Regions from separate parts of the Phyllobacterium sp. YR620 genome, predicted to be linked through region 2. Evidence: predicted binding sites of a transcription regulator. Region 2 holds the regulator's gene; each other region holds the start of a gene.
What was found. Region 2 encodes PhoB, which activates phosphate uptake and scavenging genes when phosphate is short. Its sites were predicted from a motif close to TGTCATNNANCTGTCAT; they were not measured.
Positions count from the first base shown of each region.

Region 1 (3,272 bases), 200 kb from region 2:
CAGTGGCGTTCTATCTCGATACCGTCGGGCGACAGCGTGGTGGTCGTAGCCTGGCTCATCAACCGATCCTTAGTGAGCACAAAAAATTCACGGCCAGAACCTTGAGGGAACTGGCCGTGATCATTGGATGGCTATCAGCCGCCGATCTGCGCCTTGCGGGCGTCGATGATCGGCTGGTAGAACTGCGCGTTAACTTCCGTGTAGCCCTTGCGGTCGCCACCGGTCGAAGAAGCCGCGGCGAAGCAGGCTGGATCGGTCTTCGGCAGGTTCATCAGATATTCTTTGTACTTGGCGATCGTGTCCTTGTTCATCGATGAGCGAACAACGGTCGGACCGTTCGGAATAAGCGGCGACTTCCACAGTTCGACAAAATCCTTCATGTCGATCAGGCCCTTGTCGACCATCTTGCGCAGATTGCCGGAAGAGTATCCCTCTTCGAACTTGCCGACGCCCGAGCCAAAGGTCGTGCCGGCGTCGAACTTGCCGTCCTTGACGGCAAGAACGAGGTTTTCATGACCGCCGCCGAACCCGGTTTCACCGAAGTAATCCTTGACCGAGGCATGGATGTCCTTCGGCAGGGAGGTAACGGGGATGAGGTAGCCGGAGGTGGAATCTGGATCGGCAAAGCCGAGCTTCTTGCCCTTCATGTCGGCAAGAGTCTTGATGCCGCTGTCCTTGCGGGCAATCATGATCGAATAATAGCCGGTCGAACCGTCAGTCTGGACGTCGGTCAGGATCGGTTCGACTGCCTTCGGATTGGTCAGATAGATCTTGGCATATCCGGATGCACCGAGTTCAGCAGCATCGAGCGTGCCGCCGAGGAGACCCTGAATGACGCCGTCATAGTCGGTTGCCGGGAAGAGCTTGACTTCCTTGACACCGAGGACCTTGGGCAACTGGTCGACCACGCACTGGTAGTTGCGCAGGCGGTCTGCTTCGTTTTCGCCGCCGATCAGACCGATGCGGAATGTTTCGAGGTTTTCGGCACGCGCCATCGAACCGGCCAGCATGGCGCCGATTGCGATTGCACTAAGAAGGGCTTTCTTGAACATAGTTCTCTCCTGTCAAACGTCGATATGAGTTTGCGATCAGTTTCATTAGTGGCCCGTATCGTGGGCGAGCCGATCTCGGTGCGCTCAACGCGCAGCCAGAACGGCCTCCAGCTCTGAAATCGGCTTGGGTGTGCCGCGGCTGATACTTGTGGAAGTGATTGCTTCCGAAAAAGCATCCTTCATGCCGTCCGCGCCATAGATGCGGCGCGCGGCAAGTTCGGTGAGATCGTCGGGTCCGCCGTCAAAGACAACCTTGCCTCCCTGCATGCCGATGATACGCTGGCAGAAATGGCGGGCCGTATCGAGCGTGTGCAGATTGGTGATGACCGTCAGGCCCTCGCGCTCATTGATGTCGCGCAACGACTCCATCACCACCTGAGCATTGCGCGGGTCGAGCGAGGCGATCGGCTCGTCGGCAAGAACAACTTTGGGATTCTGCATTAGAGCACGGGCTATCGCGACGCGCTGCTGCTGGCCCCCGGAGAGCGTTCCGGCCCGCTGTAACGCGGTCTTCGCGATGTCGAGGCGCTCCAGCGCCGCAATCGCCATCGCACGCTCCTCGCGCGAAAACATGCCGAGCAGGCTCTTGATCGTCGAGCGATGATTGAGGCGACCGAGCAGAACATTGGTCAGAACGTCGAGACGCGGCACCAGATTGAACTGCTGGAAGATCATGGCGCAATCGCGCTGCCAGTTACGCAAGGCGGCGCCCTTCAACTGCGCCACGTTGGTGCCTTCAAAAAGGATCGCACCTTCCGAGGGATCGACGAGACGGTTGATCATGCGAAGCAACGTCGACTTGCCGGCGCCGGAACGGCCGATGATGCCTACCATCTGACCCTGGGGAATCTCCAGGCTGACATCGTCGATGGCAGTGAACTTGCCAAAGCGGCGCGTCACGTTTTCAATCTTCAGCATAAGCAGGTCCCTATTGGCGCTGCACTGTCCTAGGACACGGATGTGAACGTGCGATGTCGTTTTTGTTGCAGCCGAATGACAACTTGATGTCAGTCCGTTAACCCTATCGCTCGTTCGATTTAGACCGCGTGTTTCTCAAGGAACGCCTCGATGGAGAGCGAGCGAAAATCATCGAGCGCAGAGCGCAACTTAGCGTGGTCCCAATCCCACCAGGCAACGAACTGCAGTTGTTCAGCCCTTTTTCGGTCGAAACGATCACGAATTTTGTGTGCCGGAACGCCGCCAACGATCGTGTAGGGGTCGACGTCCTTCGTGACCACCGCCCCTGCCCCGATTACCGCGCCGTCGCCAACGGTGACGCCCGGCAGCACGGTCGCGCCATGGCCGATCCAGACATCATGGCCGATCGTGACCGTATTGGTGCGCCGCCAGTCGAAAAATTGCTCGTCAACCGTGCCATCGTCCCAATAGTCGCCCGAACGATAGGTGAAATGGTGCAGCGTCGGCCGCCACGTCGGATGGTTGGGCGCGTTGAGGCGAACGCTCGACGCTATATTGGCGAATTTGCCGATCTTGGCGCACCAGGCAGATCCGTCCTGCATGATGTAGGAATAGTCGCCGAAGCTCGATTCACTGAGGCGGCAGCGCTCGGCAACTTCAGTATAGCGGCCGAACGCGCAGCCTTCGACGCTCGCCGTCGGATGGATCAGTGGCGTTTCCGAGAGTTTCGTCATGCCGCAACTCCGCCTGCGGTGGAAAACGCCGTGACATCGATGATCCGGTCGGCAACGGCCTCGCGCACGTCCTCGTCGTGAAAGATGCCGAGCATGGCGACGCCCGCCGCCTTCTTGGCCTCGATCATAGACACAACGACGCTGCGGTTCCTGGCGTCGAGCGATGCTGTCGGCTCGTCGAGCAGCAGGATTGGATGATCGGTAATGAAGCCGCGCGCAATGTTGACGCGCTGCTGTTCGCCGCCGGAGAAGGTGGCGGGCGGCAGCGCCCAGAGCCGTTCGGGGAGATTGAGTCCCGAGAGCAGCACCGCCGCCTTGTCGCGGGCTTCGCCGCGATCGACGCCGCGGGCGACGAGCGGCTCGGCGACAACGTCAAGCGCCGAAACGCGGGGCACGGTACGCAGGAATTGACTAACATAGCCGACCATTTCGCGGCGGATACCGAGCATGGTTCGCGGATCGGCCGAGGCGATGTCAACAAGGCGGTCGCGGTAGGGAACGATGATCTGGCCCTGATCCACGGCATAATTGCCGTAGATCATTTTCAGGATCGAACTCTTCCCGGCGC
Region 1 covers NZ_FNJP01000001.1:884,991-888,262, reverse strand. The annotation lists gene phnE (phosphonate ABC transporter, permease protein PhnE) at 1-62, opposite strand, end outside; gene phnD (phosphonate ABC transporter substrate-binding protein) at 135-1,052, opposite strand; gene phnC (phosphonate ABC transporter ATP-binding protein) at 1,137-1,970, opposite strand; gene BLR72_RS04120 (DapH/DapD/GlmU-related protein) at 2,090-2,704, opposite strand; gene phnL (phosphonate C-P lyase system protein PhnL) at 2,701-3,272, opposite strand, start outside.
Region 1: a site for PhoB is predicted at 2,046-2,062, ahead of phnC (phosphonate ABC transporter ATP-binding protein). Genes of this name have one in related genera too.

Region 2 (3,272 bases):
GTCGTCCAACGAAGCATTGTCGAGGCCAAACTCGGCATAGGGCGTACCTTTTTGGCGCAAGGCCTGGCGCACGCTAAGACCAGCCCGGCTGATCATTTCCTTCAGGGTTTCCCGGCTCGGCGGCGTCTTGAGATATTCCACGATCACCGGCTCGATCCCTGCATTGCGGATCATGGCGAGGGTATTACGCGAGGTACCGCATTTCGGGTTGTGGTAAATCGTGACGGTCATCACATGGGCTCCCGGCTATTCGAACGTTCGTCGCACGTGGGGTCTTCAAAGCTCAGCGTGTGACCCACCAGAATCGATATTTACGCGGCCTTCGGCTCTACCTCAACGGTCACATGCGACAACTCATGGATATGTGCGAGTTTGGCACGATAGGACGACGGCGCTTTCGGATCGTCGCTCAAAAGCGAAACAATGGCACCGTGATGCCCCGGGCCAAGCTGCCAGACGTGCAGGTCGGTAATCACGTCGCCCTCCTTTTCGATGGCGCCACGTATTTCATCAGGCAGGTCTTCACCCTGAGGGACATAGTCGAGCAACACGCCGCCCGCATCGCGGATGAGACTCCATGACCATCTGGCGATAACAAGAGCACCGACTATTCCCATGGCCGGATCGAGCCAAAGCCAGCCGTAAATGCTGCCCGCGAGAAGGGCGATGATGGCGAGGACGGACGTCAGCGCATCGGCAAGAACGTGCAGATAGGCGGCACGCAAATTATGATCGTGACCGTGGTGATGATGGTTATCGCCATGGTGACCGTGGTGATGATGGCTATGGTCGTCGCGCAAGAGCCAGGCACAAACAAGGTTGACGGCAAGGCCAAGCACGGCAACGGAGATCGCCTGCGGAAAACTGATCGAGATCGGGTTGGCAAGGCGTAGGAAACTCTCCCAGCCGATCAGCAGTGCAATAAGCGCGAGGATCACAGCGCTGGCAAAACCTGCGAGATCGCCGAATTTTCCCGTGCCGAAGGTGAAACGCGGATTGCTGGCATTCTTCCTTGCATAGAGATAGGCCAACGCCGCGATCAAAATCGCGGCAGCATGTGTCGACATATGCCAGCCATCGGCGACAAGCGCCATCGAGCCGAAAACCGTTCCCGCCACGATCTCCGCAACCATCATCGTCGCGGTCAGCGCGATCACAAACCAGGTGCGTCGTTCGTTGCGCTCGTGATCGTCGCCCAGAAACACATGGGCATGCGTGCCTTGAGGCAAATGGATCGCGTGATCGTGGCTCATTTCAGATACATCCTTACAACGTCGATGAGATCCGCTGCGCCCTTGGCGCGTTCGCTGTCCGTCTCGGTTCCGGGATCGACGACATGCATGCGGATATGGTCCTCGATGAGTTCACCCATCAGGCCGTTTACCGCGCCGCGCACCGACGCCACCAGGTTCAAAATGTCACCGCACGACATTTCCGCTTCGAGCGCACGCTCGACGGCCTCCATCTGCCCCTTGAGACGACGGATCCTTGCGAGGAGTTTTGGTTTTTCCTTGGTGGTATGAGACATAATATAGCCCCCTACCCTATATTTGCGTGAATTTCAAGTCCAGGCTGTGGAGACTTTGAGCAAGGCGTTGTCGGCGGACTACAAAATACCAAAAGGCGTCGCATCAGCCATCTAGCGCTGATGCGACGCCCTTGTTAGAACCACAATAATTGAGAATCAGCCGAACGAATAGCCGGCGCCACGTACGGTGCGGATCGGATCTATCGAACGTCCGATATTGATCGCCTTGCGCAGGCGACCAACGTGGACGTCAACTGTGCGATCATCGACATAGATGTCCGCACCCCAGACATTATCGAGCAACTGGCCGCGCGAAAAGACTCGTCCGGGTGACTGCATGAGGAATTCGAGCAGCCGAAACTCCGTCGGGCCAAGTTTTAGCTCGCGCTCCTTGCGGAAAACGCGGTGCTGTTCGCGGTCGAGCTTGAGATCGCCGAAGCTCAGCACGTGCGAAAGCAGGCTCGGATTGACGCGGCGAAGCATGGATTTGATGCGCGCCAGGAGTTCAGGCGTCGAAAACGGCTTGACCATGTAGTCGTCGGCACCGGTCGAAAGGCCGCGAACGCGTTCGCTTTCCTCGCCGCGGGCGGTGAGCATGATGATTGGCAGGATTTCGGTCTCGCGCCGCGCCCGCAGGCGGCGGCAGAGTTCGATGCCCGACAGGCCAGGCAGCATCCAGTCGAGGATCAGAAGATCCGGAACGTTCTCGCGCAGCGCAATTTCCGCTTCGTCGCCACGTGCGATCGTCTCGACAACATAGCCTTCAGCTTCAAGATTGTACCGGAGGAGGACGCTCAGGGCTTCCTCGTCCTCCACAACGGTGATTTTGGGAGCTATTGCCATATCAAGCCTTCAGTTGAATTAGGACTCGGTCGTTTCATCCACAATAATAGTATGTGTCTGGTCTTCCTTGGGACGTTCCGCCGGCAGTTGCGAACCGGTAACAATGTAATAGACTGTCTCGGCAATATTGGTGGCGTGGTCGCCTATGCGCTCGATATTCTTGGCGCAGAACAAAAGATGCGTACAGGCGGAAATGTTGCGCGGATCTTCCATCATGTAGGTCAGCAATTCGCGGAACAGCGACGTATAGAGCGCGTCGATTTCGTCGTCGCGTTCGCGCACAATGTTCACCTGCTGTACCGAGCGCGTCGCATAGGCGTCGAGCACGTCCTTCAGCTGCGTCAAGGCAAGTTCGGCGATTGTCTGCAAGCCGCGGTAGACCGAGAGCGTCTGGCGGGTATCGGTCACGGCAACGACGCGCTTGGCAATGTTCTTGCCGAGATCGCCGATACGCTCGAGATCGGAGGAAATGCGGATCGTCCCGATGACTTCACGCAGGTCGATCGCCATCGGCTGGCGCTTGCCGATGATGGTGATGGCCTTTTCATCGATCTCGCGCTGACCGGCGTCGAGGATCAGATCGTCCGAGATAACGCGCTGCGCCAGCGCATTGTCGGAATTGACCATGGCGGCGACCGCCTGTTCGACCATGCGTTCGGCATGACCACCCATCTCGGCGATCTTGTGCGTCAGGAACTTCAGTTCGTCATCGTAAGAGCGCACAGTGTGCTGCAACTCGGTCATGTGCTTTGTCCTCGTTCCTGCGTCAGCCGAAGCGTCCGGTGATATAGTCCTGGGTGCGCTTCTCGGTGGGGCTTGTGAACATCATTTCCGTATCGCCGACCTCGACAAGATTGCCGAGATGGAACATGGCCGTGCGCTGCGAAACGCGCGCTGCCTG
Region 2 covers NZ_FNJP01000001.1:1,080,764-1,084,035, reverse strand. The annotation lists gene arsC (arsenate reductase (glutaredoxin)) at 1-231, opposite strand, end outside; gene dmeF (CDF family Co(II)/Ni(II) efflux transporter DmeF) at 312-1,253, opposite strand; gene BLR72_RS05065 (metal/formaldehyde-sensitive transcriptional repressor) at 1,250-1,528, opposite strand; gene phoB (phosphate regulon transcriptional regulator PhoB) at 1,685-2,371, opposite strand; gene phoU (phosphate signaling complex protein PhoU) at 2,390-3,115, opposite strand; gene pstB (phosphate ABC transporter ATP-binding protein PstB) at 3,138-3,272, opposite strand, start outside.

Region 3 (3,272 bases), on a different contig from region 2:
ACAGGGTTTCGCCGGAGGAGCCATCGACACCGTCATTGTCGGTAACGGCATAGCCATTGCCATCGGAATCGATGGTGAAACCTTCAAGCTTCTCAACGACATAGCCATTCGAAGCTTTCAGATCGTCCATGAAGTCGTGGGCAAGCACCTTGGTCACGACCGGAAGCTTGTCGCCGATCTTGGCCGGCTTCAAATCGTCGAGCGCGATGCGATAGAGCCGCTTCACCGCGGCCTTCTGGCCGATCTGGTTGTCACGCTCGATGATATAGAGCTGACCGTCATGGGCGGTGATCTCCGAGAGGCCGACCCAGCCATTTTCCGTCTTGTCGAGCGGATAGGAGACCGCGCTCCAGCTCTTGTCCTTGACGTTATAGGCAAGGAGCTTGACGAAACCCTTCTCGTCATCCTTCCACTCGCGCTGAATCGCCATCCACAGAACCGCATCATCGCCTTCACCAACGCGGGTTATGCCTTCAAGGCCAAAACGCGTCTGGTTCGGAAGCAGTTCTTCCGGAAGGGCGATTTCCTTCTTGATCTCGCCCTTGTCGTTCACGTTGAGGATCGCATGCGGGACGAGCTTTGCCTGGTCGCCTTCGTTGGCGAGCCAGAAGCCACCCTGACCGTCCGTGGTGATGCCTTCGATATCGAGCTTCTGCGCCGCCTGTCCGCCGCGCTTGACAGTGAGCGCCTCGGTGATTTTCGCCGGCGCCTGTTTGGCATCGATGGTGAAGATCGAGGGGGAAGCGTAGTAGAACGAGTCGGAGACAGCGTAGAGCTTGCCGGGCTCTTTCAGATCGCCGACGAGGCCGGAAAGAGCGCCCCAGCCGAGCGGCGTGCCGTCATCCTTCGTGGTCGATACGATCTGCGGATAATTAGGCTGCTGTTCCTTGAGTTCATAGATCATGACGTGTGAGCGCGCGCCGCCATCTTCGACGAGATCGCTCTCGTTGGCTGTAACCAGAAGGTTGCGCGAGGGAATGGCCAGAACGCCTTCAGGTCCAATGCCCGAGGGGAGCAGCTGCACGAATTGCGGCTCCGCGCCATTATCCTTGTAGACGCCGACGAGCGAAGCGCGCTCGCTGGCGACGAAAAGATAATTGGTGTCGCCGAACTTGCCCACTTCGGCGCCTTCGAGCTCGACGCCCTTCTTGTTACGCTTGTCGGGGTAGTGCCCAGCTTCCGCCATCTTCCATTCGAGCGAGGGGCCGGATTCATAAAGCAGCTTGCCGTCCTTCGAGAAGATACTGAAGCTGCGGGAGCCGCCCTTGTAATCGCCTTCATTGGCGATGACAAAGCGGTCATTGTCCAGCCATTTGACGGTGTCGGGCTCGCGCAGCACGCCCTTCATGCTGCCGTCGAATTTGAGTGCGCCGTCATTCTTCACGTCGATCTTGTCGAGATCGACGGTGCCGGCGGAGAAATGGTTGACGATCTTGCCGGTTGCCGCATCGACAATGGCGATATGGTTGTTTTCCTGCAGCGTAACGGCGATCAAATTGTCCTTGTTGATCGAGACGAACTCGGGTTCGGCATCCTGCGGTGCGATTTCGGAGAGCCCGATCAGTTCAACAGTCTTCATGCCGGCGCAGTCCGCCGCGCCGTCCTTCAGCGCCAGAACCTTGAGATTTCCGGATGGCATCTGCGGCAGCGCGCCTTCATTGATCTCTTCGTCACGTTCGTTTTCGATGACGATGGCAGCGAAGGTCTGGTCCGGTGAGATCGCAACCGAGTCCGGCTGGCCGCCGAGATCGCAGCTGGAGACGACCTTGCGTGACGCGATATCGATGATGTCGAGGCGGCCCGAGGGGTTGGCCCTGTCCTTGGACGTATTGACCGCGGCAAAGACCGTATCGCCGAGCGCTGCAACCGAGGTCGGCTCACCCTCTACCTTGATGATGCCGCCTGCCTGCGGCTTTGCCGGATCGGTGATATCGATGAAGCCGATCGAACCGTAAGGGCTATCCGAATAGATCAATGTCTTGCCATCACCGGAAACGGTGATGATCTCGGAAGAAGTCGGCTTCGACTTGTCAGCGTCCTTCGGCAGATTATCGGCTACGGCAAAGCTGGCGATCCGGTTGAAAATGGGGTCGGCAGACGCAGGCATGGCAACGGATGCAAGAAGTGCCGCGCCAAGCCCGACGTAGAGCGTGTTCCTGTTAGACATTAGTAGACCTCCGATTGTAATTGCGGAGATCGATGGCGTAGATGCATTGCAGTGCGATGACACTTTGATGACAGTTCGATGAAACGGCTCCGGAGCAGATTCCTGCGGCTGAATCCGATTCTTGCTCATCGGTTAAAATGAAGGTATATAGCGCCTCGAATTCCCGGAAATTGTGGTTGAACCCACGTCCCGCGCCACCGGAGCGGACGAACGAGAGGATTATATCTATGGCCACCCAGCTTCTTATGCCAAAGGCAACGGCCGTCTGGCTTGTCGACAATACAGCCCTTTCTTTCGAACAGATCGCCGCTTTCTGCAAGTTGCATCCGCTCGAAGTGAAGGCGATCGCCGATGGCGAGTCCGCACAGGGCATCAAGGGCCTCGACCCGCTGATCACCGGCCAGCTTTCGCGCGAGGAGATCGCGCGTGGCGAGGCCGACGTCAATCACAAGCTCAAGATTTCCGATCCGAAGGTCCGCGTTCCCGAGACCAAGCGCAAGGGCCCGCGCTATACGCCGCTTTCCAAGCGTCAGGATCGCCCAAATGCCATTCTCTGGCTCGTCCGCAATCATCCGGAGTTGAAGGACGCACAGATTTCGCGTCTCATCGGCACGACAAAATCGACGATCGAGCAAATTCGTAACCGTACCCACTGGAACTCCAACAACCTGCAGCCGATGGACCCGGTGACGCTCGGCCTTTGCTCGCAGATCGATCTCGACATCGAGGTCGAGCGCTCGTCGCGCGGCCGTCCCGCCCAGCCGGTCGAGAGCGGTGATACCTTGCTGCCGGCTTCGGCAACCGAGAACCTCGACGTACAACCGCAGGTTCGCGACGAGGACGAAGAACTCGACGCCGACAAGGTCTTCGCCAAGCTGTCGTCCCTCAAGGGCCGCAATCAGGACGAAGACGAGGAATAGGCTCTGCCTCGTCGCTTGACGGGGACTTAAGGAAATAAAAAAAGCTCCGTCCGCGGAGCTTTTTTATTGCCGGGAAATATTATGACGGATTCGAAACCAGGCCCTAACCCAGCTCGCAGACATGATTCGGCATGCCTTGCCAGCTTTTAAGATGCCTTCGCCCGTGTCTCCGGCGTCTCGCTGAG
Region 3 covers NZ_FNJP01000002.1:707,149-710,420, reverse strand. The annotation lists gene BLR72_RS10225 (esterase-like activity of phytase family protein) at 1-2,167, opposite strand, end outside; gene BLR72_RS10220 (DUF1013 domain-containing protein) at 2,395-3,087, shown strand; gene BLR72_RS10215 (helix-turn-helix transcriptional regulator) at 3,234-3,272, opposite strand, start outside.
Region 3: a site for PhoB is predicted at 2,224-2,240, ahead of BLR72_RS10225 (esterase-like activity of phytase family protein). Genes of this name have one in related genera too.

Region 4 (3,272 bases), 440 kb from region 2:
CCGTGCTCCTGACCACGGTGGCGCCTGAGACGGTACCCGCCGACAAGATCAAGGCTTTGACCGATGCCGGCGTCATTGTCAGCCTCGGCCATAGCGGCGCGTCCTACGAAGTCGCCCTCGCCGCCACGGAAGCCGGCGCGACCATGGCGACACATTTGTTCAACGCCATGAGCCAGCTTGGACATCGCAGTCCCGGGGTCGTCGGTGCTGTGTTGCAGTCGGGCGAGCTTTCAGCCGGTCTTATCGCCGACGGGTTCCACGTCGACAAGGCATCGATGGCAATTGCCATCAGAGCCAAGCAAGGGCCGTCGCGCATTTTCCTCGTCACCGACGCTATGTCGACCATCGGCACCGACATCACCTCGTTCACGCTGAACGGGCGCCGGATAACCCGCGCCGGCGGACGCCTCACACTCGACGACGGAACGCTTGCGGGCGCCGACCTCGACATGATCTCAGCGGTGCGCTTCGTGCACAACGAGCTTGGTCTGCCACTGGAAGAAGCCTTGCGGATGGCCTCGCTCTATCCGGCGGAGAGCCTGCGCATCGACCATCATTACGGTCGCCTTCTGCCCGGTTACATCGCCAACATCGTGCATCTTGACGATCGGCTCGACGTCAATCAGGTATGGATCGACGGCGATCTGCATTACGCGCGTTGACGCGGCTCGCCGATTGGTCATACTTGAATTCTTCACGAGACATTGGAGATGGATATGGCCAAGGACGCGTTGATCGTCGTTGATGTTCAGAATGATTTTTGCCCCGGCGGCGCCCTTGCCGTTGAAGGTGGCCACGAGATCATTCCGATCATCAACAAGCTGATCATGCGCTTCGACCATGTCATCCTGACGCAGGACTGGCATCCCGGCGGTCACTCGAGTTTCGCTTCGACCCATCCGGGGAAGGCACCTTTCGAGACGGTCCCGATGTTTTACGGCAATCAGACGCTGTGGCCCGATCACTGCATCCAGGGCAGCGTCGGGGCCGAATTTCATGCCGAGCTGGAATGGACCAAGGCCGAACTCGTCATCCGCAAGGGTTTCCGCCATCATATCGACAGCTACTCGGCCTTTTACGAGAACGATCGCCAGACCCCAACTGGCCTCGCCGGCTATTTGCGTGACCGGGGGATCACCAATGTGACCTTTGCCGGACTTGCCACGGACTACTGCGTGGCCTATTCCGCGCTCGACGCCGTGGAGCACGGCTTTGCCGCCGATGTTCTGCTCGATGCTTGCCGCGGCATCAATCTCGGCGGTTCGCTGGCCGCCATGCTCGGTGAAATGCGCAAGGCCGGCGTCACCCTCGTCTGACCATAGCCGGCAAATAAAATCATCGGCAGACGCGCCCCGATCCCGGGACCGCCCCGCAGCCTCGACTATCGCCAGCGAATGAACAGCTGCGCATTTTTTCCACAGGCGGAACCGGACAAGGCACATTACTGTTGTCTGTCTGTCACATAATGGAGATACTGGCATCAAGCGCACTATAGATGACGCCTTCGTCCATGGGAGATTGAGATGACCTATCGTATTACCTCGTTGAGCCTTGCATTTGGCCTTGTCCTTGCCTCCTCCACCGCATCCTTCGCCGTTACCGAAATCAGCTGGTGGCATGCAATGACCGGCGCCAACAATGAAGTTGTCGAGACGCTGGCTAAGGAATTCAACGCGAGCCAGGGCGGCTACAAAGTTGTTCCAGTTTTCAAGGGAACCTACCCTGAAGCATTGAATGCCGGCATCGCCGCATTCCGGGCCAAGCAGGCCCCCGACATTCTTCAAGTATTTGACGCCGGTACTGGCGTGATGATGGGCGCGGAAGGCGCGGTCAAGCCGGTTGCCGACATTCTTTCGATGGGTGGCTCGAAGTTCGACAAGACCCTCTATCTGCCGGGCATCGTCGCCTATTATTCCAAGCCTGACGGCACCATGCTGTCCTTCCCCTACAACAGCTCCTCGCCCATCCTTTACTACAACAAGGACGCCTTCAAGAAGGCTGGCCTCGATGAGAACAATCCGCCAAAAACCTGGACGGAAGTGTGGGACGCCGCCAAGAAGATCAAGTCCAGCGGTGCAGCATCGTGCGGGTTCACCTCGACCTGGCTCACATGGATCCAGACCGAAAATTACGCGGCCTGGAATAATCTGCAGTGGGGCACCAACGAAAACGGCATCGCTGCCACCGATGTCGAGTTGAAGATAAACACGCCGACCTTCGTCAAGCACTTCCAGGAGATTGCCGACCTCGCCAAGGATGGCACCTTCCGTTATGGCGGTCGTACCTCCGAGGCAAAACAGCTGTTCACCTCGGGCGAATGCGCCATCTTCACTGAATCGTCAGGCGGCCTTGGCGACGTCGTGAAGTCCGGCCTCAATTTCGGCACCGGCCAGCTTCCCTACGAAGCAGGTGCGCAAGGTGCGCCGCAGAACACGATTCCGGGGGGAGCCTCGCTTTGGGTCTTCGCCGGCAAGTCGGACGAGCAATATAAGGGTGTAGCCGCTTTCTTCAATTTCCTGTCGAAGACCGATATCCAGGCTCGCCTGCATCAGGTCTCGGGTTATCTGCCGGTTACGATGGCGGCCTATGAGGCAACCAAGAAATCCGGTTTCTACGACAAGAACCCGGCGCGCGAGATCCCGATCAAGCAGATGCTGGGCAAGGCTCCTACGGAAAATTCCAAGGGCGTGCGCCTCGTCAACCTGCCGCAGGTACGCGATATCGAGAATGAAGAGTTCGAGAACATGCTAGCCGGCAAACAGACGGCGCAGCAGGCGCTGGACAATGCCGTCAAGCGCGGCAATGCAGCGATCAAGCAGGCGCTCGGCCAATAAGCCCTTCCGTCTGAAACCCGGCCGCAAGCCCTTGCGGCCGGGATTTCCTTTAATGTGAGGCATTCATGGCATCGTCCAACAACGTGACGTTTCCCAACAAGCTCCTGCCCTATTTGCTGCTGGCGCCCCAGCTTGCCATCACGCTCATCTTTTTCTACTGGCCGGCATCGCAGGCGATCTATCAGTCCGTCCTGCGCGAAGACCCCTTCGGCCTGTCGACACAATTCGTCGGCCTTGGCAATTTCAGGCGGGTCATCAGCGATCCCAACTATCTGAATTCGCTGCAGGTCACGATCGTCTTTTCGGTCGCGACGACGCTGATCGCCATGACGATCGCGTTGCTTCTCGCCGTCATGGCCGACAAGGTCATCCGTGGCAAGAACATCTACCGCACGCTGCTCATCTGGCCCTACGCCGTTGCGCCCGCCATCGCCGGCA
Region 4 covers NZ_FNJP01000001.1:636,530-639,801, reverse strand. The annotation lists gene nagA (N-acetylglucosamine-6-phosphate deacetylase) at 1-662, shown strand, start outside; gene pncA (bifunctional nicotinamidase/pyrazinamidase) at 717-1,316, shown strand; gene ugpB (sn-glycerol-3-phosphate ABC transporter substrate-binding protein UgpB) at 1,524-2,834, shown strand; gene ugpA (sn-glycerol-3-phosphate ABC transporter permease UgpA) at 2,900-3,272, shown strand, end outside.
Region 4: a site for PhoB is predicted at 1,446-1,462, ahead of ugpB (sn-glycerol-3-phosphate ABC transporter substrate-binding protein UgpB). Genes of this name have one in related genera too.